4 regions of the Enterobacter sp. genome follow, and region 4 is predicted to be linked to each of the others. Evidence: predicted binding sites of a transcription regulator. Region 4 holds the regulator's gene; each other region holds the start of a gene.
What was found. Region 4 encodes PhoB, which activates phosphate uptake and scavenging genes when phosphate is short. Its sites were predicted from a motif close to CTGTCATAAAACTGNCNNAT; they were not measured.
Positions count from the first base shown of each region.

Region 1 (5,504 bases), on a different contig from region 4:
GGTAACTTAGGCGAAGCAAAAAAATACCTCGGTCAGGCGGCGAAAATGCTGATTGGCATTCCGGACTATGACAACTACGTTGAGCATATGAAGACCAACCATCCGGATAAGCCGTACATGACCTACACTGAATTCTTCCGCGAGCGTCAGGAAGCGCGCTACGGCGGAAGTGGAGAAGGCGGCGTCCGCTGCTGCTAAAGGAGAGACCATGACCCCGATTGCCGTTACCCTGCTGACCGGTTTCCTCGGCGCCGGTAAAACCACCCTGCTGCGCCACATTCTGAACGAGCAGCACGGCTTCAAAATCGCCGTCATCGAAAACGAATTTGGCGAAGTCTCCGTTGACGACCAGCTGATTGGCGATCGCGCCACGCAGATCAAAACCCTGACCAACGGCTGCATCTGCTGCACCCGCTCTAACGAATTAGAAGATGCCCTGCTGGACCTGCTCGACAGCCGCGATCGCGGGGAAATCGACTTTGACCGCCTGGTGATCGAGTGTACCGGCATGGCCGATCCCGGCCCGATTATTCAGACCTTTTTTTCCCACGAGATCCTCTGCCAGCGCTATCTGCTGGACGGCGTGATTGCCCTGGTTGATGCGGTCCACGCCGACGAACAGATGAACCAGTTCACCATCGCCCAGTCTCAGGTGGGCTACGCCGACCGCATCCTGCTGACCAAAACCGACGTGGCGGGCGAAAGCGAAAAGCTTCGCGAGCGCCTGACCCGCATTAACTCCCGCGCGCCGATTTACACGGTGACGCACGGCGATATCGACCTGTCCCAGCTGTTCAACACCAACGGCTTTATGCTGGAGGAGAACGTCACCGCGAAACCGCGCTTCCACTTTATGGGAGATAAGCAAAACGACGTGGCGTCGATTGTGGTGGAGCTGGATTATCCGGTGGATATCAGCGAGGTCTCCCGCGTGATGGAGAACCTGCTGCTGTCGTTTGCCGACAGGCTGCTGCGCTACAAAGGAATGCTGTGGATTGACGGCGAACCCAACCGCCTGCTGTTCCAGGGCGTGCAGCGCCTGTACAGCGCCGACTGGGACCGACCGTGGGGCGATGAAGCGCCGCACAGCGTGATGGTGTTTATTGGCATCCAGCTGCCGGAGGAAGAAATTCGGGCGGCGTTTGCGGGGCTGAAAAAATAGCCTCCCCGCTTAACTATGCGCAGCGAACAATCCCCTCTCCCCTAAGGGGAGAGGGTTAGGGTGAGGGGTGAAGGGTAAGCCCTGGTATTATTTCACCGCCTCCGGCAGCGTCACAATCCACAGCTCGCTGTCGGACTCCGGCTTCTTCAGCGGCTTCACGCTGAGCATGGTTTCCACCGGTTTATCATCCAACGTCAGCTTGCCTTCCGCGTTCACCCGATAATCCTTGAGCTTCTTGCCCTCAACCGGATTTTGCATCGCTACCTTTACGCCAAAGTCGTTATCGTTCGCCACCGCAAGCGTTTTGCTGTCGATCAGCGCCAGCCCTTCGGCCTTCTCCTGCTGCCAGCCCAACGCGCGCAGATCGACGACCTGCGTTTTTGCCGCAAGGATAATGCCGCGCTGCGCCAGGGTTTTCTCATCATCAAACTCAGGGTACTCGCCCGGCTTGTCAAAGGTAGTCAGGTCGCTCGCCTTGCTGAGGTCTACCTTGTAAATCAGGTTACGCATCCCGTCGTTTTTATCGCTTCCCTGCTCAATCAGCAGGATGTGCTGGTCATCAAGCGCCACGATGTCGCCGATTTTGGCATCGCTGTTTTTGTCGTAGGCCGCGCTGTCGATGGGGTAACCGTACATTGCGGTTTTGCCGGTTGCCGGATCGAAGCTCACCAGACGCGTAAACAGCGCCTGCTTTTTACTCTTACCGTCGATGTCCAGCGTGCTTTGCACGGCGGCGATAATACGCCCGTCCGGCATCCGGGTCAGGCCTTCGAAGCCCCGGTTCGGCTGGCGCCATTTGATGATGTTTGGCAGACCGCCCGCGATGGATTTTTCCCCTTCCGCCGCCTGCGGCCCGTGGATCGCAAGGATTTTGCCTTTGCTGTCGACGTTAATCAGGAACGGGCCGTACTCGTCGCACAGCCAGTAGCCGCCTTTGCCGTCCGGCGTGATGCCTTCCGTGTCCAGCCCGCGGTTGTCACCCTTCAGGATCTTGAGGGTGTCGCTGAACGCCACTTCATTGGTGGAGCCAATCACGCCGTTTTGCAGCGGCAGACCGTTAATCTCGCCTTTATCGTCATGCAGCGGGCGGGCATCAACCGCCTCCGCTTTGCCATTCTGGACGCGGATGGTCATCAGCAGCGGCGCGAAATCCGGCGTGACAAATATTTTGGCTTCGTTTTTACCCCTTTTGGGCGCATCGGCGTTGGGACCGCGATCGGTCACGGTCGCAAACGTCAGGGCATCGCCCTGCTTGCCCGTAAACAGCAGGCCGGAGCCAATACCCACCGGGAGCCCATTCGGAAACGCATCGGCAAACGCGCCGCTGTATTTCACATGTGAGCCGTCAGGGAAGCTGACGACATAGCGCTCAGCAGTGGGCTGCGCCGCCAGGCCAGAGAAAGAGAGCGCACAGCCGATTAGCACAGGAATAATTTTTCTTTTCATATTGTTAGCATCCAGTAAGTGAAGCCAACAACGTAAAGAATAAACGTGTCAGAAAAATGACATGGAAGGGAAACCGGCCTGCGCGATTGAACGTATATTCATCGCTCGAAATGTAAGGCTTTGTTGTTTTGTGTGACAGGCGAAACATTTTTGGAAATTATTAGAAACCCAATTAATTCATCTCAAATCACTATCCCCGCCTCGTTCAGTTTATGTTTAGTCAAAAAACTAAACGGTTCCTAAACGCTAAAAACATCCCCTGTTGACACCCCGACAATCAAACATCATTGCAACAACTTCAATAAAAAAGTTAACAATATCAGTATAAAACCTCGATTTATATCACATTTGCAGTCATTAACATCGCTTGTTAAGGTGCGCCCAGATGAATTTAATGACGAGGCATAAAACATGAAAAAACTGAATATCCTTCTTCTTTCTGCTCTGGCTGCCGTATCGGGTTCCGCACTGGCGATGGGCGGCACCGTTGAGCAGGGTAAAAACTTTACCAACCTCAATCTGGAAATGGGGAAATCCTCATCCGGTGTTTATCTGGAAAGTAACTGGCTGAAAAACACCGATGACGGTACCCAGACCGGCGGTGTGGGCGCAGGCTACAACCTGGATCTTGGCCCGGTCATGCTGAACGCGGGCGCAAAAGCCATCTACCTCGGCCCGAAAAAAGGCGATAACGGCGTGGCGTTCCCGATTGGCGGCGGCGTAAACGTTGCCCTGACCGACAGCATCCACGTGTACGGTGAAGGCTATGTGGCGCCAGAAGGGCTGAACAACAGTGTGAAAAACTACGTCGAAGCCAACGGCGGCGTAAGCTGGACGCCAATTACGCCAGTGACCCTGAAAGTGGGCTACCGCCACGTGAGCGTGGACGGTAAAGACGGTCGTCCTGGCCACACGCTGATTGACGGCGCATATGTAGGCGGTGGAGTCACCTTCTGATGAAACACCGCATGACCGCGCTTTGCGTTCTGAGCCTAACGCTGATGCTCACCGGCTGCGTCCAGTACAAATGGGTGAAACCGGGCGTCAGCGATACGGAAATGAATAAAAAGCTCACGGAATGCGAAGCGCAGGCGCTGATCGATCTTCCCCCGGATAACGTCGTGACCGGTTCCAGCTCGGAAAAAACGGACAAAAAGAACAAGAAAAAGGATATTTCCACGAGCTACACGGTTGAAGACGCGAACGAATATCGCCGGGATACGCTGGTTGACAGCTGCATGTTTAAAAGCGGCTGGGACAAGATCGAAGTGCAATAATCCCCTTAAAAAAACCTGCCGGCCGGCAGGTTTTTTATTACCTCTTACTGACGCACCACCACCAGCTTCTGGTTCACAAACTCTTTGATCCCCAGATCCGACAGCTCGCGTCCGTAGCCGGAGCGCTTCACGCCGCCGAACGGCAGCTCTGGCGCGGTATCGGTAAGCCAGTTGATGTACACCATCCCGGTCTCGATCCGCGACGCCATCTTCTTCGCGCGCTCGATATCCTGGCTGAATACCGCCCCGCCCAGGCCGTAGTGGGAGTCGTTCGCCAGCGCGACCGCCTCGTCGTCGTTTTTCACCACGTACATCTGCGCTACCGGGCCGAAGAACTCTTCGAAATACGCCGGGTTGTCGCGCGAGATATTCGTCAGGATAGTCGGCTCGAAGAAGCTCCCGTCGCGCTGCACCGGCTTGCCGCCGTAGTGCAGCGTCGCGCCGTTTTTCACCGCCTCGTTAACCTGTTTGGTCAACGTTTCCAGAGCATCTTTCGACGACAGCGGCCCCAGCGTGGTGCTTTCGTCCAGCGGATCGCCAATCTTCACCTGCTTAAACGCCTCGGTGAATTTGCTCAGGAAGGCGTCGGCGATCTTTTCATGCAGGATAAAGCGCTTCGCCGCGGTACAGACCTGCCCGGCGTTGTTGAGCCGCGCATTCACGCCAGTCTTGACGGCTTTGTCCAGGTCCGCATCGTCCAGCACCACGAATACGTCGTTACCGCCCAGCTCAAGCGTGGATTTCTTGATGTGCTTCGCCGCCTGCGCGGCCACCACGCTGCCGGCTTTTTCAGAGCCGGTTAATGCGGCGCCCTGCACGCGATCGTCGGCAATGATGTTCGCCACCTGCTCGGACGAAATAAACAGGTTAGTCCATGCGCCTTCCGGCGCGCCCGCCTCGCGAACCAGATGGGCAAAGGCTTCGGCGCAGTGCGGCACGATGCTGGCATGTTTGGCGATGACGGGGTTACCCGCCGCCAGGTTTGGCGCCAGAACGCGCATCAGCTGGTAATACGGGAAGTTCCACGGCTCAACGGCCATCAGCACGCCGATGGGATGATGCTCCACCCATGCTTCCCCGAGTTCGGATTGATACTTCACCGGGGCCAGAAACTGCTTCGCGTTGTCGGCGTAGTAGCGGGCGATTTGCGCGCACAGCTTCACTTCGCCGCGGCTCTGTTCGATGAGCTTACCCATCTCCTGGCTGGCGATTTTCGCCAGCTCCTCGGTACGCTCGTCGATCAGGTCGGCAAGCTTATGCAGCACCGGCAGGCGCTGGCTGATGTCGCCTTTCGCCCAGTCCGAATGATAAAGCGCATCGGCCGCCTTCAGCGCCGCTTCGATATCCGCGTCGGTATGTGAGGGGTATTCTTTGATGAGCTGGTTAGTGGCAGGGTTTACTGTCTGATAAGCCATGTCGAATCTCCTTGTTTTACCGCTTAGGGTATTAAGGGTAGTCAACATGACTGGCCGTGGGCGTAAAGTTGGGTATATCCGGAAGGTTCTTAATGAAGCGCTGCCAGACGGTTCGCTGACGTGGTATAAAAAACGTCCAGAAGGAGTGCTTATGACCGATACCCGACACATCCGGCAGACTTTTCACCGCGCCTCAGGCCTTGA
Region 1 covers NZ_CDRQYH010000018.1:23,834-29,337, reverse strand. The annotation lists gene ACWYRJ_RS07970 (YbdD/YjiX family protein) at 1-198, shown strand, start outside; gene yjiA (GTPase) at 209-1,162, shown strand; gene ACWYRJ_RS07960 (esterase-like activity of phytase family protein) at 1,250-2,608, opposite strand; gene ACWYRJ_RS07955 (YfaZ family outer membrane protein) at 3,020-3,565, shown strand; gene ACWYRJ_RS07950 (hypothetical protein) at 3,565-3,885, shown strand; gene ACWYRJ_RS07945 (NAD-dependent succinate-semialdehyde dehydrogenase) at 3,930-5,300, opposite strand; gene ACWYRJ_RS07940 (AraC family transcriptional regulator) at 5,452-5,504, shown strand, end outside.
Region 1: ACWYRJ_RS07960 (esterase-like activity of phytase family protein) is a predicted target of PhoB. The motif match lies at 2,654-2,673, and genes of this name have one in related genera.

Region 2 (5,504 bases), on a different contig from region 4:
ACGTCAGCAGCATTATCATCGACTTGCGGAGTAACGGCGGCGGTGCACTGACGGAAGCGGTTTCACTCTCTGGCCTGTTCATCCCATCTGGCCCGGTGGTTCAGGTGCGCGATAACAACGGTAAAGTGCGCGAAGATGCGGACAATGACGGTGTGGTCTACTACAAAGGCCCGCTGGTTGTTCTCGTTGACCGCTTCAGCGCTTCCGCGTCTGAGATCTTTGCCGCAGCCATGCAGGACTATGGCCGCGCGCTGATCGTTGGTGAGCCAACCTTCGGGAAAGGCACCGTTCAGCAGTACCGCTCTCTGAATCGTATTTACGATCAGATGCTGCGTCCGGAATGGCCTGCGCTGGGCTCGGTTCAGTACACCATTCAGAAATTCTACCGCGTGAACGGCGGCAGTACGCAGCGTAAGGGCGTAACGCCGGACATCATGATGCCGACAGGCACGGAAGAGACGGAAACCGGCGAGAAGTTTGAAGATAACGCGTTGCCGTGGGACAGCATCAATGCCGCGACTTACGTGAAGGCGGGTGATATGACGCAGTTTGGCCCTGAACTGCTGAAAGCGCATAACGACCGCATCGCGAAGGATCCGGAATTCCAGTACATCATGAAGGATATTGCACGATTCAATGCCCTGAAAGATAAGCGGAATATTGTTTCTCTGAATTACGCACAGCGTGAGAAAGAGAACAACGAAGACGATGCAACTCGCCTGGCGCGTATCAACGATCGCTTCAAGCGCGAAGGTAAGCCTCTACTCAAGAAACTGGACGATCTGCCAAAAGATTACCAGGAGCCGGATCCGTATCTGGACGAGACGGTGCATATCGCTCTCGACCTGGCGAATCAGGAAAAAGAGAAACCTGCCGTACAGCCCGCTCCGGCAAAATAACCTCATGACAGGCACAAGAAATTGTGCCTGTTTCTTTTTGTTCTGCATCCTTCCGTCAGCCTGATTTCCAATTGTGTAAAGTTGTGTCTTTCTGGTGACTTACGCCCGTCGGATGCTTGAAAATAGCCGCAATACCCATACGATGTGGGTAATCGCATAGTGCGTTTTGTTAAACTGAGGTAAAAAGAAAATTATGATGCGAATCGCGCTCTTCCTGCTCACCAACCTGGCGGTTATGGTGGTTTTCGGGCTCGTGCTAAGCCTGACAGGAATTCAGTCGAGCAGCGTTCAGGGTCTGTTGATTATGGCGCTGCTGTTTGGTTTTGGTGGCTCGTTCATCTCCCTGCTGATGTCGAAGTGGATGGCACTGAAATCGGTGGGTGGTGAGGTTATTGAACAGCCGCGTAACGATATGGAACAGTGGCTGATGAATACGGTGGCTCAGCAATCCCGTCAGGCCGGGATCGCTATGCCGCAGGTGGCGATTTACCATGCCCCGGACATCAACGCTTTTGCCACGGGCGCCCGTCGTGATGCGTCGCTGGTGGCCGTCAGCACCGGCTTGCTGCAGAACATGAGCCGTGATGAAGCCGAAGCGGTTATCGCCCACGAAATCAGCCATATCGCAAATGGTGACATGGTGACCATGACCCTGATTCAGGGCGTGGTAAACACCTTCGTAATCTTCATCTCCCGTATTCTGGCGCAGATCGCGGCAGGCTTTATGGGCGGAAACCGTGACGAAGGTGAAGAGAGCAACGGCAACCCGCTGATCTACTTCGCTGTTTCAATGGTTCTGGAACTGGTCTTTGGTATTCTGGCCAGCATCATCACCATGTGGTTCTCCCGTCACCGTGAATTCCACGCGGATGCCGGCTCGGCGAAGCTGGTTGGTCGCGAGAAGATGATTGCAGCCCTGCAGCGTCTGAAAACCAGCTATGAGCCACAGGAAGCGAACAGCATGATGGCCTTCTGCATTAACGGTAAGTCCAAATCGCTGAGCGAGCTGTTTATGTCTCACCCGCCGCTGGATAAACGTATTGAAGCGCTGCGCAGTGGGGAATACCTGAAGTAAGGCAAAGAACCCTACTAAGCCGGGCAGGAGAGCACTCCGCCCGGCTTTTTTTATGCCTGAACCCTGGGCTGGGTCACCCGCAGGCCGCTGACGATAGCTGCGAGGGTGGCAAGTACACCGGCGGTGAGGAGTGCAACATGGTTGCCGTTCTGGCCTGCGAGGTTAAACATCAGGGCGACCAGCGCCGCACCGCTGCTTTGCCCCAGAAGTCGAGCGGTCCCCAGCATGCCGCTGGCACCCCCGCTGCGATGACGCGGCGCGGAGGTGATGATGGTGTGATTGTTAGGGGACTGGAAAAGGCCAAACCCCGCGCCACAGAGGATCATGCGCCAGATGATGTCCAGATCGGTTGGCGATGACGGCAGCAGAGCCAGCGCGAAAAGGCCTGTCGCCATCACCGCCAGCCCCAAAGCGCCCAATAAACCGGCATGGACGCGTTCAATGAGGTAACCTGCCAGCGGCGCCATCACCATTGTCGCCAGCGGCCAGGGGGTTAACAGCAGGCCGGTCTCCACTTCTGAACGGCCTACCACGCTCTGCAAAAAGAAGGGCAGAGAAACCAGGGCCAGCATCTGGGCGCAGAAGGAGCAGACGGACGTGCAAATGGAGAGGGAAAAGAGGGGGATACGCAACAGGTCAACGGGCAGTAAAGGTACAGGGAGAGTGAGCTGGCGGCGAACAAAGAAGAAGCCGATCGCCAGCAGAGCGATAAGCTCCACACCGGTAAGCATCTGGGACTGTCCCTGCGCAAAGCCGCTCAACGCCGTAATAAGCAGGCCAAAGGTCAGGGCATTCATCACCGCACTCGCCACATCGAAGCGCGGCATGGTGCTTTTGGGACCGTTAGCGGGTAGAAAGCGCAGGGCAAAGAAGATGGCGACAATACCCAGCGGCACGTTAATAGCGAACAGCCATTGCCATGACGCAACGGAAAGGATAGCCGCCGCAATGGTTGGTCCGGCGGCGGAAGAGACGGCGACAATAAAAGAGTTTATCCCCATACCGCGCCCCAGATGACGTTGCGGATAAATTAAGCGGATCAACGCCGTGTTCACACTCATGAGCGCCGCGCCGCCAAAACCCTGCGCTATGCGGGCAAGCGTCAGGGTATGCAGTGAATCTGAAAGGGCGCATAACAACGACGTGAAGGTGAAAACCACCAGACCGCACTGATACACCCGACGATAACCGAACATATCGCCCAGGAAAGAGAACGAGAGCAGGGAAACCACAATCGCAATCTGGTAGGCATTAACTATCCATATCGAACTGGCGGGAGAGGCGTGCAGGTCGCTGGCGATGGTTGGCAAGGCAACGTTCGCGATTGCGCCGTCAAGGACGGCCATTGAGATACCGATAATGATGGTGGCTATCGCGCCATACCGCTGGGGTAAAGGCAGGCCATCGGAAAGGGTCTTTTCCATTAAGATTAAAAAAGCTCAGTGTGAAATTATTCTCAGGATAACTATTTTAGCATTGTTACAGCCGCGATATGTCGCAGATTTGTAACGAAGTAAACGCGGATTGATTGCAGGTGACATGACGGGAACTTATAATAAAAACCGGTTCTGATTTTTATAAAACACTCTCTATGAGGTGGTAAATGGCTATTGCGGATTTGGATAAACAGCCAGATTCTGTTTCTTCCGTGCTGAAGGTGTTTGGCATCTTACAGGCACTGGGAGAAGAGCGTGAAATAGGTATTACAGAGTTGTCGCAGCGCGTGATGATGTCTAAAAGCACCGTATATCGCTTTTTGCAAACCATGAAGTCGCTGGGCTATGTCGCCCAGGAAGGCGAATCTGAAAAATATTCTCTGACGCTGAAGCTGTTTGAACTGGGTGCCCGCGCGCTACAAAATGTTGACCTGATCCGCAGCGCTGATATTCAGATGCGCGAAATCTCTCGTCTGACTAAAGAGACCATCCATCTCGGTGCGCTGGATGAAGACAGTATTGTTTACATCCATAAAATCGACTCCATGTACAATCTGCGCATGTATTCGCGCATTGGTCGTCGCAACCCACTCTACAGTACCGCGATTGGTAAGGTTCTGCTGGCGTGGCGCGATCGTGAGGAAGTGAAGCAGATCCTCGAAGGGGTGGAATACAAGCAAAGTACCTCACGAACCATTACCAGCACAGACGCGCTGTTAACGGTGTTGGATCACGTACGCGAGCAGGGGTATGGCGAAGATAATGAAGAGCAGGAAGAAGGGCTGCGCTGCATCGGCGTTCCGGTGTTTGACCGCTTTGGCGTGGTGATTGCGGGCTTAAGTATCTCCTTCCCGACTTTACGCTTCTCTGAAGAGCGTTTGCATGAGTATGTGGCTATTCTGCACACTGCCGCACGTAAAATTTCTGCACAGATGGGATATCACGAATACCCGTTTTAATCCCTCTGCGTAAAAAACGCCGCATCTGATGCGGCGTTTTTTTTTGCGTCATAATCAGACTGATTAGCCATTATCAATCACGACGGATGTTTTACGCAGTACAGGGCAGTGGGTTAAGCCAACGATCCCGCTGTCAGTATGCAGATACTGGGCTGTGCTCATTCCTTGTGCTGTTAAATATTTACACTGAATGCCTAACCCGGCTGCGTTTTCGGTGCTCCCCACGAGCACGCCATAGCCCGATAACAGAAGGCCAATCCAGACAAGGGCGAGTACAATAATTGTTCGAACAATAAAGCGCATCATTACCTCTTTTATCATTGTTATCGTAATGCTAGCGTAATGTGTTTACGTGATGAAACAAGTGCATGATTCTGAAAAAAAGCGTGTTAGAGGCACAGTTAGTCCTTGTTTAAGATAAGCGTGATAACCTCGCTACATCAGGTTTTAAGACGGAGTGTGGAGTGAAAAAAATACGCTGGGTGATTCTGGTTATCGTGCTGATAGCGTGCGTGGTGTTATGGACGCAGACGATCAATGTGATGTGCGATCAGGATGTACAGTTTTTTAGCGGCGTTTGCGCAATCAACAAGTTTATTCCGTGGTAAGAGACATTTTTTCTCAACGTGATTTCCTTCCTTCGCGCCAGTGGTAAAATAGACGTTTTTATTGAGGTGGTGAAATGGGTGAGTTACTGAATTCAGGGCTGCTGAATATAGCATCCCTGATGATTTCTTTGGTTGTTCTGCTCGTGGGTCTGGTCATTTGGTTTTTCGTGAACCGAGCCAGCTCCCGGACTAACGAGCAGATCGAACTGCTGGAAGCGCTGCTCGATCAGCAAAAACGTCAGAATGCGCTGCTACGCCGTCTGTGTGAGGCTAACGAACCGGAAGATAAAGACGCGCCGAAAGACGCGGTCGTCGAAGAAAACAAAGACGAAGATGACTTTATCCGCCTGGTGGCTGAGCGTTAATCTTTTTGTCCTGGGAGGTGGCTGTGGCCTGGAAAAATCCCTGGTATGACCCCTCCCTGAAACATCACACCCCGAACGGTTTTCGTAATACCCTCCCTGTCGGACATCAACCCGGCGACATTGACCGTTGGCGTAAAGCGCGTAAAGAGGCCGGTTTACCGA
Region 2 covers NZ_CDRQYH010000099.1:923-6,426, forward strand. The annotation lists partial or broken gene prc (carboxy terminal-processing peptidase) at 1-899, shown strand, start outside; gene htpX (protease HtpX) at 1,093-1,974, shown strand; gene ACWYRJ_RS19355 (MFS transporter) at 2,025-3,398, opposite strand; gene kdgR (DNA-binding transcriptional regulator KdgR) at 3,578-4,369, shown strand; gene ACWYRJ_RS19365 (YobH family protein) at 4,433-4,672, opposite strand; gene mgrB (PhoP/PhoQ regulator MgrB) at 4,834-4,977, shown strand; gene ACWYRJ_RS19375 (YebO family protein) at 5,052-5,342, shown strand; gene ACWYRJ_RS19380 (MBL fold metallo-hydrolase) at 5,366-5,504, shown strand, end outside.
Region 2: kdgR (DNA-binding transcriptional regulator KdgR) is a predicted target of PhoB. The motif match lies at 3,467-3,486, and genes of this name have one in related genera.

Region 3 (5,504 bases), on a different contig from region 4:
CGGCGGGATTCCGCCAGTTCAGCGGTAGCTTGCATTTCGAGAGTAGCCATTAGCGTGCTCCCTCATTTTTAGCGAGGCGCATAATCATCAGCTTGGAAATCGCCAGAACGATGAAGGTAATAACGAACAGAATCAGACCCAGCTCCATCAGCGCCGCCACGTGCAGCCCGGATTCCGCTTCCGCAAATTCATTCGCCAGCGCCGAGGTAATACTGTTACCCGGCATGTAGAGCGACGCGCTGTCGAGCTGGTAGGTGTTACCGATGATAAAGGTGACCGCCATGGTTTCACCCAGCGCACGACCTAAGCCCAGCATCACGCCCCCGATCACCCCATTTTTGGTGAACGGAAGGACAATGCGCCAGATTACTTCCCAGGTGGTGCAGCCGATGCCGTAGGCCGACTCTTTCATCATCACCGGCGTTTGTTCGAAGACATCGCGCATGACCGCCGCAATGTACGGAATAATCATAATGGCGAGGATCACACCTGCCGCCAGAATGCCGATACCGAAAGCCGGGCCAGAGAACAGGGCCCCCACAAACGGAATGGCAGAGAGGACATTACCCACCGGTTCCTGGAAATATGTAGCGAACAGCGGGGCAAAGATGAACAGGCCCCACATGCCGTAGACGATACTCGGAATAGCCGCCAGCAGTTCGATGGCAATACCCAGCGGACGACGCAGCCAGCCTGGCGCCAGCTCCGTCAGGAACAGGGCAATACCAAAGCTTACCGGAACCGCAATCAGCAAGGCGATGAACGAGGTTACCAGCGTGCCGTAAATCGGCACCAGAGCACCGTAGATGTCGTTCGGCGCGTCCCACTCTTTGGTCCACAGGAAGGAGAAACCGAATTTCTGGATGCTCGGCCATGAGGAGAAAATCAGAGACACGATAATGCCGCCCAGCAGCAATAGCACAATCAGCGCAGCCAGTTTGACCAGCGCGCTGAAAATCATGTCACCTTTTTTACCCGGAGGGTTAAATGCAGGCTTGGTTGCAGCCATAAATTACTCTTCTGTTTGAGACGTTTTTACGAATATGCCCGGTGGCGCTGACGCTTACCGGGCCTACAGCTTAAACCGTAGGGCGGGTAAGCGCAGCGCCACCCGCCATCTTCGTTAAATATATCCTGTTAGTACAGCGCTTTACCGCTGCTGTCTTTCACGTTGGTTTTCCATGCAGCACGAATCTGCTCAACCACGTTGTCCGGCAGGGTGGCGTAATCCAGAGCGTTAGCCTGTTTGCCGCCGTTTTTGTATGCCCAGTCGAAGAACTTCAGCACTTCAGCGCCCTGCTCAGGTTTCTTCTGCTCTTTGTGCACCAGGATGAAGGTGGTAGAGGTGATTGGCCATGCACCTTCGCCCTTCTGGTTAGTCAGATCCTGAGCGAAGGATTTGCTCCAGTCAGCGCCTTTGGCAGCGTTAGCAAAGTTCTCTTCGGTCGGGCTAACCGGTTTGCCGTCTGCAGACACCAGTTTGGTGTAGGACAGGTTATTCTGCTTCGCGTACGCATACTCTACGTAGCCGATGGAGCCAGGCAGACGTTGTACGAACGCGGCGATACCGTCGTTACCTTTACCGCCCAGACCGGTAGGCCAGTTAACGGTTGAGCCGGAGCCGACTTTAGATTTCCACTCTTCGTTCACTTTCGCCAGGTAGCTGGTAAACACGAAAGACGTACCGGAACCATCCGCGCGGCGAACCACGGCGATGTTCTGAGAAGGCAGCTTCAGGCCTGGGTTGAGCTTAGCGATCGCTTCGTCATCCCATTTTTTGATTTTGCCCAGGTAGATGTCACCCAGCGTTTTGCCGTCCAGCACCAGCTCGCCCGACTTCACGCCCGGCAGGTTGATCGCCAGGACCACGCCACCGATCACGGTAGGGAACTGGAACAGGCCTTCCTGAGCCAGCTTATCATCAGACAGCGGAGCGTCAGACGCGCCGAAATCAACCGTGTTCGCGGTAATTTGTTTCACGCCACCGGAGGAGCCGATACCCTGATAGTTAACCTTGTTACCGGTTTCTTTCTGGTAGGTATCCGCCCATTTGGCATACACCGGCGCAGGGAAGGTTGCACCAGCGCCAGTCAGGCTTGCTTCTGCAAATACAGAGAACGCGCTCAGAGATAAGGTCGCGGCGACAACAGTTGCGACAGTGGTACGCATAACTTTCATAATGTCTCCTGCAAGATTTTCGTAAATCGTTGTTTAGTGGCTACGATGAGCAAAATAGGACAAACAGGTGACAGATAAATGTACGAATTATGACAGTTTTATGACAATGAAAATTTCACTTAAAATACCGCACAATAAAGCTTAATTTTCATCGTGTTAGCCACTTTTATGACAATACGTTTTCAGAAATATTTTCTTTATGTGACACTGAAAAAAGTAGCTGAAGATGACAAATTGTCATTATTAAAAACGAGACAGGATTGATTAAAAACAAACCGGGCGGGATAAAAAAGCTCCACCCGAGGGTGGAGCCTGAAGGGATTATTCTACGGTAACTGATTTCGCCAGGTTACGCGGCTGGTCAACGTCGGTGCCTTTGATCAGCGCCACATGGTAAGCCAGCAGCTGCAGCGGAACGGTATAGAAGATCGGTGCAATCACCTCTTCCACATGCGGCATCTCGATGATGTGCATGTTGTCGCTGCTGACAAAACCGGCATCTTTGTCGGCGAAGACGTACAGAACACCGCCACGGGCACGCACTTCTTCGATGTTAGACTTCAGTTTTTCCAGCAGTTCGTTGTTTGGTGCCACAACTATGACCGGCATATCCGCGTCAATCAGCGCCAGAGGGCCGTGTTTCAGCTCGCCTGCCGCATAGGCTTCCGCGTGGATGTAGGAGATCTCTTTCAGCTTCAGTGCGCCTTCAAGCGCAATCGGATACTGATCGCCACGACCCAGGAACAGGGCGTGATGTTTGTCAGAGAAATCTTCCGCCAGCGCTTCGATGCGTTTGTCCTGAGACAGCATCTGCTCAATACGGCTTGGCAGCGCCTGCAGACCATGAACGATGTCATGCTCAACGGACGCATCTTCGCCTTTCAGGCGCGCAAGCTTCGCCACCAGCATCAGCAGAACGGTCAGCTGCGTGGTAAACGCTTTGGTTGAAGCCACGCCGATTTCGGTGCCCGCTTTAGTCATCAGCGCCAGATCGGATTCACGCACCAGCGAGGAGCCCGGGACGTTACAGATGGCCAGAGAGCCCAGGTAGCCCAGCTCTTTAGACAGACGCAGCGCTGCGAGCGTATCCGCCGTTTCGCCGGACTGGGAAAGGGTGATCATCAGGCTGTTACGACGCACCGCAGATTTGCGATAGCGGAATTCAGACGCGATTTCCACATCGCACGGCACGCCCGCCAGGGATTCAAACCAGTAGCGAGAAACCATACCGGAGTTATAGGAGGTGCCGCAGGCCACGATCTGAATATGCTCGACCTTGCTGAGCAGTTCGTTCGCGTTTGCGCCCAGCTCGCTCAGATCCACTTCACCGTGGCTAATGCGCCCGGTCAGGGTGTTTTTGATGGCGTTTGGCTGCTCGTAAATCTCTTTCTGCATATAGTGACGGTAAGCGCCTTTGTCGCCCGCGTCGTACTGCAGATTCGATTCGATCTCCTGACGCTTCACCTGCTCGCCTTTAGTATCGAAGACGGTCACGCTGCGACGGGTCACTTCCGCGATATCACCCTCTTCGAGGAAGATAAAGCGACGGGTAACCGGCAGCAGCGCCAGCTGGTCAGAGGCGATAAAGTTTTCACCCATGCCCAGACCGATAACCATCGGGCTACCGGAACGCGCGGCCAGAAGCGTTGACGGATCGCGGGAATCCATGATCACCGTACCATACGCACCGCGCAGCTGAGGGATAGCACGGAGCACCGCATCACGCAGTGTACCGCCCTGCTCCAGCTCCCAGTGCACCAGGTGAGCAATCACTTCGGTGTCAGTTTCAGAGACGAAGGTGTAGCCGCGCGCTTTCAGTTCTTCGCGCAGCGGTTCGTGGTTTTCGATAATGCCGTTGTGCACCACCACGATGTGTTCAGACACATGCGGGTGCGCGTTACCTTCAGACGGTTCGCCGTGCGTCGCCCAGCGGGTGTGCGCAATACCGGTTCCCCCGTGCAGCGGATGTTCTTCCGCGGCCTGGGCCAGCATCTGCACTTTACCGAGACGACGCAGACGGGTCATATGACCTTCTGCATCGACGACAGCCAGACCGGCAGAGTCGTAACCACGATATTCCAGACGACGTAAACCTTCGAGAAGGATTTCAGCAATATCACGCTGCGCAACTGCGCCAACAATTCCACACATAATTTTAGATTCCGAATTTAGGCATTATGCCTGCGTTGTCGCTGACCTGTATTTGCCCTTTCCGGGCGCCCCGAGCCTTGTAGAGAGTGGGGTTATTTTTATGGGTACTGCTTGTGGGGGGAGGATTATATTATCCCCTCACCCCGGCCCTCTCCCCAAAGGGGCGAGGGAGAAAAACACCGCACCGAACGATCCCCTCTCTCCTTTGGGGAGAGGGGTAAATCCGTTACTTTTTCTTCACCGGACGTTTCCAGCCCTGTTTGCTGACCTGCGGAACGCGGCTTAACACCAGCTCGTTCTCGGCCACATCACGCGTTACGGTTGTTCCGGCTGCAATGGTCACCCCGTTACCCACGGTAACAGGCGCCACCAGCTGCGTATCGGAGCCCACGAACACATCATCACCGATGATGGTTTTAAACTTATTCGCGCCGTCATAGTTACAGGTTATGGTCCCTGCACCAATATTCACGTTATTGCCAATTTCCGCGTCGCCCAGATAGGTCAGATGACCGGCTTTCGAGCCTTTACCCAGACGCGCTTTTTTCATTTCCACGAAGTTACCCACGTGAGCGCCTTCCAGTAGCTCTGCGCCCGGGCGCAGACGCGCAAACGGGCCGATGGTACAGGCCACGTCCAGACGGGCATCTTCCACCACGCTGTACGGGCTGATTTCGCAGTCGTCACCAATAATGCTGTTTTTAATCACGCAGCCGGCACCGATTTTGACGCGGTTGCCCAGCGTCACGTTACCCTCGAGGATAACGTTAGTATCAATTTCAACGTCACGACCGTGAGATAACGAACCACGCAGATCGAAACGCGCCGGATCGCGCAGCATCACACCTGCCAGAAGCAGTTTTTCAGCCTGCTCGGACTGATAAACACGCTCCAGACGGGAAAGCTGAAGGCGGTTATTCACCCCTTCGGTTTCGCTAATACGCGCCGGATGAACCGCCGCAATCTCACGTCCTTCCTGATACGCCATCGCAATGATGTCGGTGATGTAGAATTCACCCTGCGCGTTGTTGTTGTCGAGTCTGGACAGCCAGCGCTTCATATCCGCGCCATTGGCAATCAGGATACCGGTGTTGATCTCCTGAATCTGGCGCTGTTCATCGCTGGCATCTTTGTGCTCAACAATACCCGTGACGTTACCGTTTTCACGGGTGATA
Region 3 covers NZ_CDRQYH010000065.1:13,411-18,914, forward strand. The annotation lists gene pstA (phosphate ABC transporter permease PstA) at 1-50, opposite strand, end outside; gene pstC (phosphate ABC transporter permease PstC) at 50-1,009, opposite strand; gene pstS (phosphate ABC transporter substrate-binding protein PstS) at 1,138-2,178, opposite strand; gene glmS (glutamine--fructose-6-phosphate transaminase (isomerizing)) at 2,500-4,329, opposite strand; gene glmU (bifunctional UDP-N-acetylglucosamine diphosphorylase/glucosamine-1-phosphate N-acetyltransferase GlmU) at 4,556-5,504, opposite strand, start outside.
Region 3: pstS (phosphate ABC transporter substrate-binding protein PstS) is a predicted target of PhoB. The motif match lies at 2,266-2,285, and genes of this name have one in related genera.

Region 4 (5,504 bases):
CTGGAGTTTTGCCAGCTCAGGTGCTGCGTCCGCCAGCGCCTGTTGCGCATGCTGCTGGAGCGCGTTGACGCGCTGTTGCTCTCTTACGAGCTCTTCATGGCGCGTAAGCCACTGAAAATCTTTCTGTTGGCTTTGCTGCTGTTCCAGCAGGATTTTCTCTTCGTCAGTAAGTGCCTGCAAACTTTGCTGTAACTGCTGCTGTTGCTCTTCACTCAACAGCACGACGCCCGCCGCCTGCGCCTCGCACTTTTCAAGCACGCTGCGGGCGGCTTTGTGTTTTTCAAACACCATGGCGGAAATCTGGCCGTAGATCTCGGTGCCGGTCAGCTCTTCCAGCAGCTCGGCACGATCGCTCGGTTTGGCGTTGAGGAAGGCAGCAAATTGCCCCTGTGAGAGCAGCATCGAGCGGGTAAAGCGGCCATAGTCCAGCCCGGTGAGCGCGGCGGTTTGCTCCAGTTTATCCGTCACTTTGTCGGCCAGGATTTTGCCATCTTCGCAGCGCGCCAGCTCAACGCGCGGTGCCTGCAGGTTCCCGTCAGGCTGGTTGCGCGCCCGGTTCTGGCTCCAGAAGGCGCGGTAGGCGATGCCTTTTACCTCGAACTCCACTTCCGCCAGGCACTCGGCGGTGTCGCGCGTCATCAGATCGTTTTGCGCCTGGGAGACCTTATTCAGGCGCGGCGTTTCGTGATAAAGCGCCAGACAGATGGCGTCGAGCAGGGTAGTTTTACCTGCCCCGGTCGCGCCGGTGATGGCAAACAGCCCGTTGCTGGCAAACGGCTCAGCGGTAAAGTCAATTTTCCACTCGCCCTTGAGGGAGTTGATATTTTTCAGGCGCAGGCTCAGAATTTTCACGCGTTTTCTTCCTCATCATTGAGCGCATGCAGGGTATGGCTGAACAGTTCGCTGAGTCTTGCGCGCTTCGTGTCGTCGATTTCCTCCTGCGAGAGCCTGCGTTCAAACACCTCTTCAACCCGAAGCTCACTGAGCGTTTCGCGTTGAGCGCTTAACAGAATTTTCTCGCGCTGCTCGCGGCTGCGGCGCACCAGTAACACCTCTACCGGCAAGTCTTCGGTCAGTGCCTGGATTTTTCGCTGCATATCGTGCAGGTAGTCGTCGGTGGTGATTTCGATATCCAGCCAGACGGGGGGATCTTGCTCGACGCCGCGCCACTGCTCCAACTGGGTGGAAATGGCGTCGAGATCGCCCTTCAGCACCGCCAGCGGCTGGGTGACGGGCACCTCCAGCGTCTCGACGGCGCTGAGTTTGCCCTCGCTAAAACTCACCAGATGCACGGATTTGGCTTTGCCCGTTTCGTCGAAGCTGAGCGAAACAGGTGAGCCACAGTAGCGGATATGCTCGCAGCCGCCGATGACCTGAGCGCGGTGGATGTGGCCTAGCGCGATGTAGTCGGCTGGCGGGAAGTTTTGCGCCGGAAAGGCATCCAGCGTGCCGATATAGATGTCACGCACGGCGTCACTTTTACTGGCCCCGACCGTGGTGAGATGCCCGGTTGCAATCACCGGAATCGGCTGGTCACCCCGCAGTGCACAGGCTTCGGCGTGCTGCTGGTGGTAATAGTCGGTGATGGCCTGTAATAAATGCTGCTGCTTTTCCGCACCCGACAGCCCCGCCTGGCTTTGCACGATGTCGCGCGGACGTAAAAACGGTATCGGACACAGCACCGCCCCCGGCGACCCGTCGCGTTTTTTCAGGATCTGCGGGGCGTGCCCGGCGCTGGCGACGACGGTGGTATTGAGAAACGCCAGGATGTCGCGGGATTCATTCAGCGTTGCGACGGAATCGTGGTTGCCGGCGACAATCACCAGATGACACCCTGTTTGCTGTAAATTCACCACGAAGCGGTTGTACAGCTCGCGCGCGTAGCTCGGCGGCGAGCCGGTATCAAAAATATCTCCCGCCACGATAATCGCGTCCACCTCATGCGTCCGGGCCGTTTCCAGCAGCCAGTTCAGGAACGCTTCATGTTCAGCCGCACGGCTTTTGCTGTAAAAATTTTGACCCAGATGCCAGTCCGAGGTGTGTAGTATGCGCATAGCTGATCCGTGGCAAAAAAGAGAAAGCAGGATTATAAACGTTCAGAGAAGGGAAAATAACCGCTGTAATAAAACAACAGTTTGCCATTTATAGTGGTACTGTTTTTCATAAATCTGTCATAAATCTGACGCATAATGGCGCCGAATTACAAACTTGTAACGTAAATAAGATAAGACAGGGCAAAGTATGGCGAGACGTATTCTGGTCGTAGAAGATGAAGCTCCAATTCGTGAAATGGTGTGCTTCGTGCTCGAGCAAAACGGCTTCCAGCCGGTTGAAGCGGAAGATTATGACAGCGCAGTGAACCAGCTGAATGAACCCTGGCCCGATCTGATTCTGCTGGACTGGATGTTGCCCGGCGGCTCCGGACTGCAGTTTATCAAACACCTGAAGCGTGAAGCGCTGACCCGCGATATCCCGGTTGTGATGCTCACGGCGCGCGGAGAAGAAGAGGATCGCGTGCGCGGTCTGGAGACCGGTGCGGACGATTACATTACTAAACCGTTCTCCCCAAAAGAGCTGGTGGCTCGCATTAAAGCCGTGATGCGCCGTATTTCACCGATGGCGGTGGAAGAGGTGATCGAAATGCAGGGGCTGAGCCTTGATCCTACTTCTCACCGCGTGATGACCGGTGAGAATCCCCTCGACATGGGGCCTACCGAATTTAAACTCCTGCACTTCTTTATGACCCACCCGGAACGCGTTTACAGCCGCGAGCAGTTGCTGAATAACGTCTGGGGAACTAACGTGTATGTCGAAGACCGGACAGTTGACGTACATATCCGCCGCCTGCGAAAAGCGCTGGAACTGAGCGGCCACGATCGCATGGTGCAGACGGTCCGCGGCACGGGTTATCGTTTTTCTACCCGTTTCTGAACAATGACAGGAGTGTGACGCGTGCTGGAACGTCTGTCATGGAAAAGGCTCGTCTTTGAACTGATCTTATGCTGTATTCCGGCCTTCATTCTGGGGGCCTTTCTTGGACACCTGCCGTGGTTTCTGTTGGCGTCGGTCACCGGGCTGCTCATCTGGCATTTCTGGAACCTGCTGCGCCTCTCCTGGTGGCTGTGGGTTGACCGAAGCATGACGCCGCCGCCGGGAAGCGGCAGCTGGGAGCCGCTGCTTTACGGTCTGCATCAAATGCAGATGCGTAATAAAAAGCGTCGCCGCGAGCTGGGAAGCCTGATTAAGCGTTTTCGCAGCGGTGCAGAGTCGCTGCCGGATGCCGTGATCCTGACCACCGAAGAAGGGACGATCTTCTGGTGTAACGGCCTGGCGCAGCAGCTGCTGGGCCTGCGCTGGCCGGATGACAATGGCCAGAATATCCTCAACCTTCTGCGTTATCCCGAGTTCACGCTGTATCTGAAAAAGCGTGATTTCACCCGTCCGCACAATCTTAAGCTCAATAATGGCCGCCATCTGGAAATACGCGTGATGCCCTACAGCGATAAGCAGTGGCTGATGGTGGCGCGCGATGTTACCCAGATGCACCAGCTGGAAGGGGCGCGTCGCAACTTCTTCGCCAACGTCAGCCACGAACTGCGAACCCCGTTGACCGTGCTGCAGGGCTACCTGGAGATGATGCAGGAGCAAACGCTGGAAGGTGCGCCGCGTGAAAAAGCGCTCCACACCATGCGTGAGCAAACGCACCGGATGGAAGGGCTGGTGAAGCAGCTGCTGACGCTCTCGAAGATTGAAGCGGCGCCAACGCTCGCGCTGAATGACACCATTGATGTCCCGATGATGCTGCGGGTCGTGGAGCGTGAAGCGCAGACGTTAAGCCACAAAAAGCATCACCTGACCTTTGACGTCGACAACACGCTGAAGGTGCTGGGCAGCGAAGATGAGCTGCGCAGCGCCATTTCCAACCTGGTGTATAACGCGGTGAATCATACGCCGGAGGGGACGGATATCGTGGTGCGCTGGCACCATACCCCAACGGGGGCCGAGTTTAGCGTGGAGGACAACGGGCCGGGGATTGCGCCGGAGCATATTCCGCGTCTGACCGAGCGCTTTTACCGTGTGGATAAAGCGCGATCCCGCCAGACAGGCGGAAGCGGCCTGGGGCTGGCAATTGTGAAACACGCGGTCAATCACCATGAAAGCCGTCTCGATATTCAGAGTACCCTGGGTAAAGGAACCCGCTTCAGTTTCGTTATTCCGGAACGATTAATTGCCAAAAAGACCGCCTGACGGCGGGCGTGTCATTTTACCTTTCCACGGGTCAGCCATCGCTGGCCCGTTTGCTTTGCAGTCAAGCGAAACGCGGATGAATTTTATACGGCTGGCTGTTTTTTGTTCGCATGATTAGCCATGGGTTTTTCTTATAAACAGCGTATTATGCTGGTGCGTATTTTCATGCTGGCATATTGTTCTGGTTTTACGATCCCACCTTGCCTTTAAACGTTATAAGCGTTTAAATTGCGCCCCAGATACTGTTAGACCGACTGTATTTGCGTGGTAAATCGAAAAACTATTCTTCTCCACGCCAGGACGGGAGCATTTCCCGCTGAAATTGAGCAAATTTTCGGCTGTATCGTCCCGTGAGGGATATCGAAAATCTCAATGTTTTCAACACCACATCCACAGGCAGTAAGGTTTTATGACCCATCACTTAAAATCGCGTGACATCATCGCGCTGGGCTTTATGACATTTGCGCTGTTCGTTGGCGCAGGCAACATCATTTTCCCTCCAATGGTTGGCTTACAGGCGGGTGAACACGTCTGGACCGCCGCGTTTGGTTTCCTGATTACTGCCGTGGGTCTGCCGGTGCTGACCGTCATCGCGCTGGCGAAAGTCGGCGGCGGTGTGGATAGCCTCAGCACCCCGATTGGCAAAGTGGCGGGCGTTCTGCTGGCAACCGTCTGCTATCTCGCCGTTGGCCCGCTGTTTGCGACCCCGCGTACGGCAACCGTGTCCTTCGAAGTGGGTATTGCTCCCCTGACCGGTGACGGCGCGATGCCGCTGTTTATCTACAGCCTGATCTACTTCGCGATCGTGATTCTGGTTTCCCTCTATCCGGGCAAGCTGCTGGATACCGTGGGTAACTTCCTGGCTCCGCTGAAAATTGTGGCGCTGATTGTTCTGGCGGTAGCGGCCATCGTCTGGCCCGCCGGCCCGATTAGCGACGCGATGGACGCCTATAAAAATGCCGCGTTCTCTAACGGCTTCGTGAACGGCTACCTGACGATGGATACGCTAGGCGCGATGGTGTTTGGTATCGTTATCGTTAACGCCGCGCGTTCCCGCGGTGTGACCGAAGCGCGTCTGCTGACCCGCTACACCATCTGGGCTGGCCTGATGGCCGGTGTGGGGCTGACCCTGCTGTATCTGGCGCTGTTCCGTCTGGGTTCCGATAGCGCCATGCTGGTTGAACAGAACGCCAACGGTGCGGCTATCCTGCACGCCTACGTGCAGCACACCTTCGGCGGTGCGGGCAGTATGCTGC
Region 4 covers NZ_CDRQYH010000025.1:29,969-35,472, forward strand. The annotation lists gene sbcC (exonuclease subunit SbcC) at 1-852, opposite strand, end outside; gene sbcD (exonuclease subunit SbcD) at 849-2,054, opposite strand; gene phoB (phosphate response regulator transcription factor PhoB) at 2,242-2,931, shown strand; gene phoR (phosphate regulon sensor histidine kinase PhoR) at 2,953-4,248, shown strand; gene brnQ (branched-chain amino acid transporter carrier protein BrnQ) at 4,658-5,504, shown strand, end outside.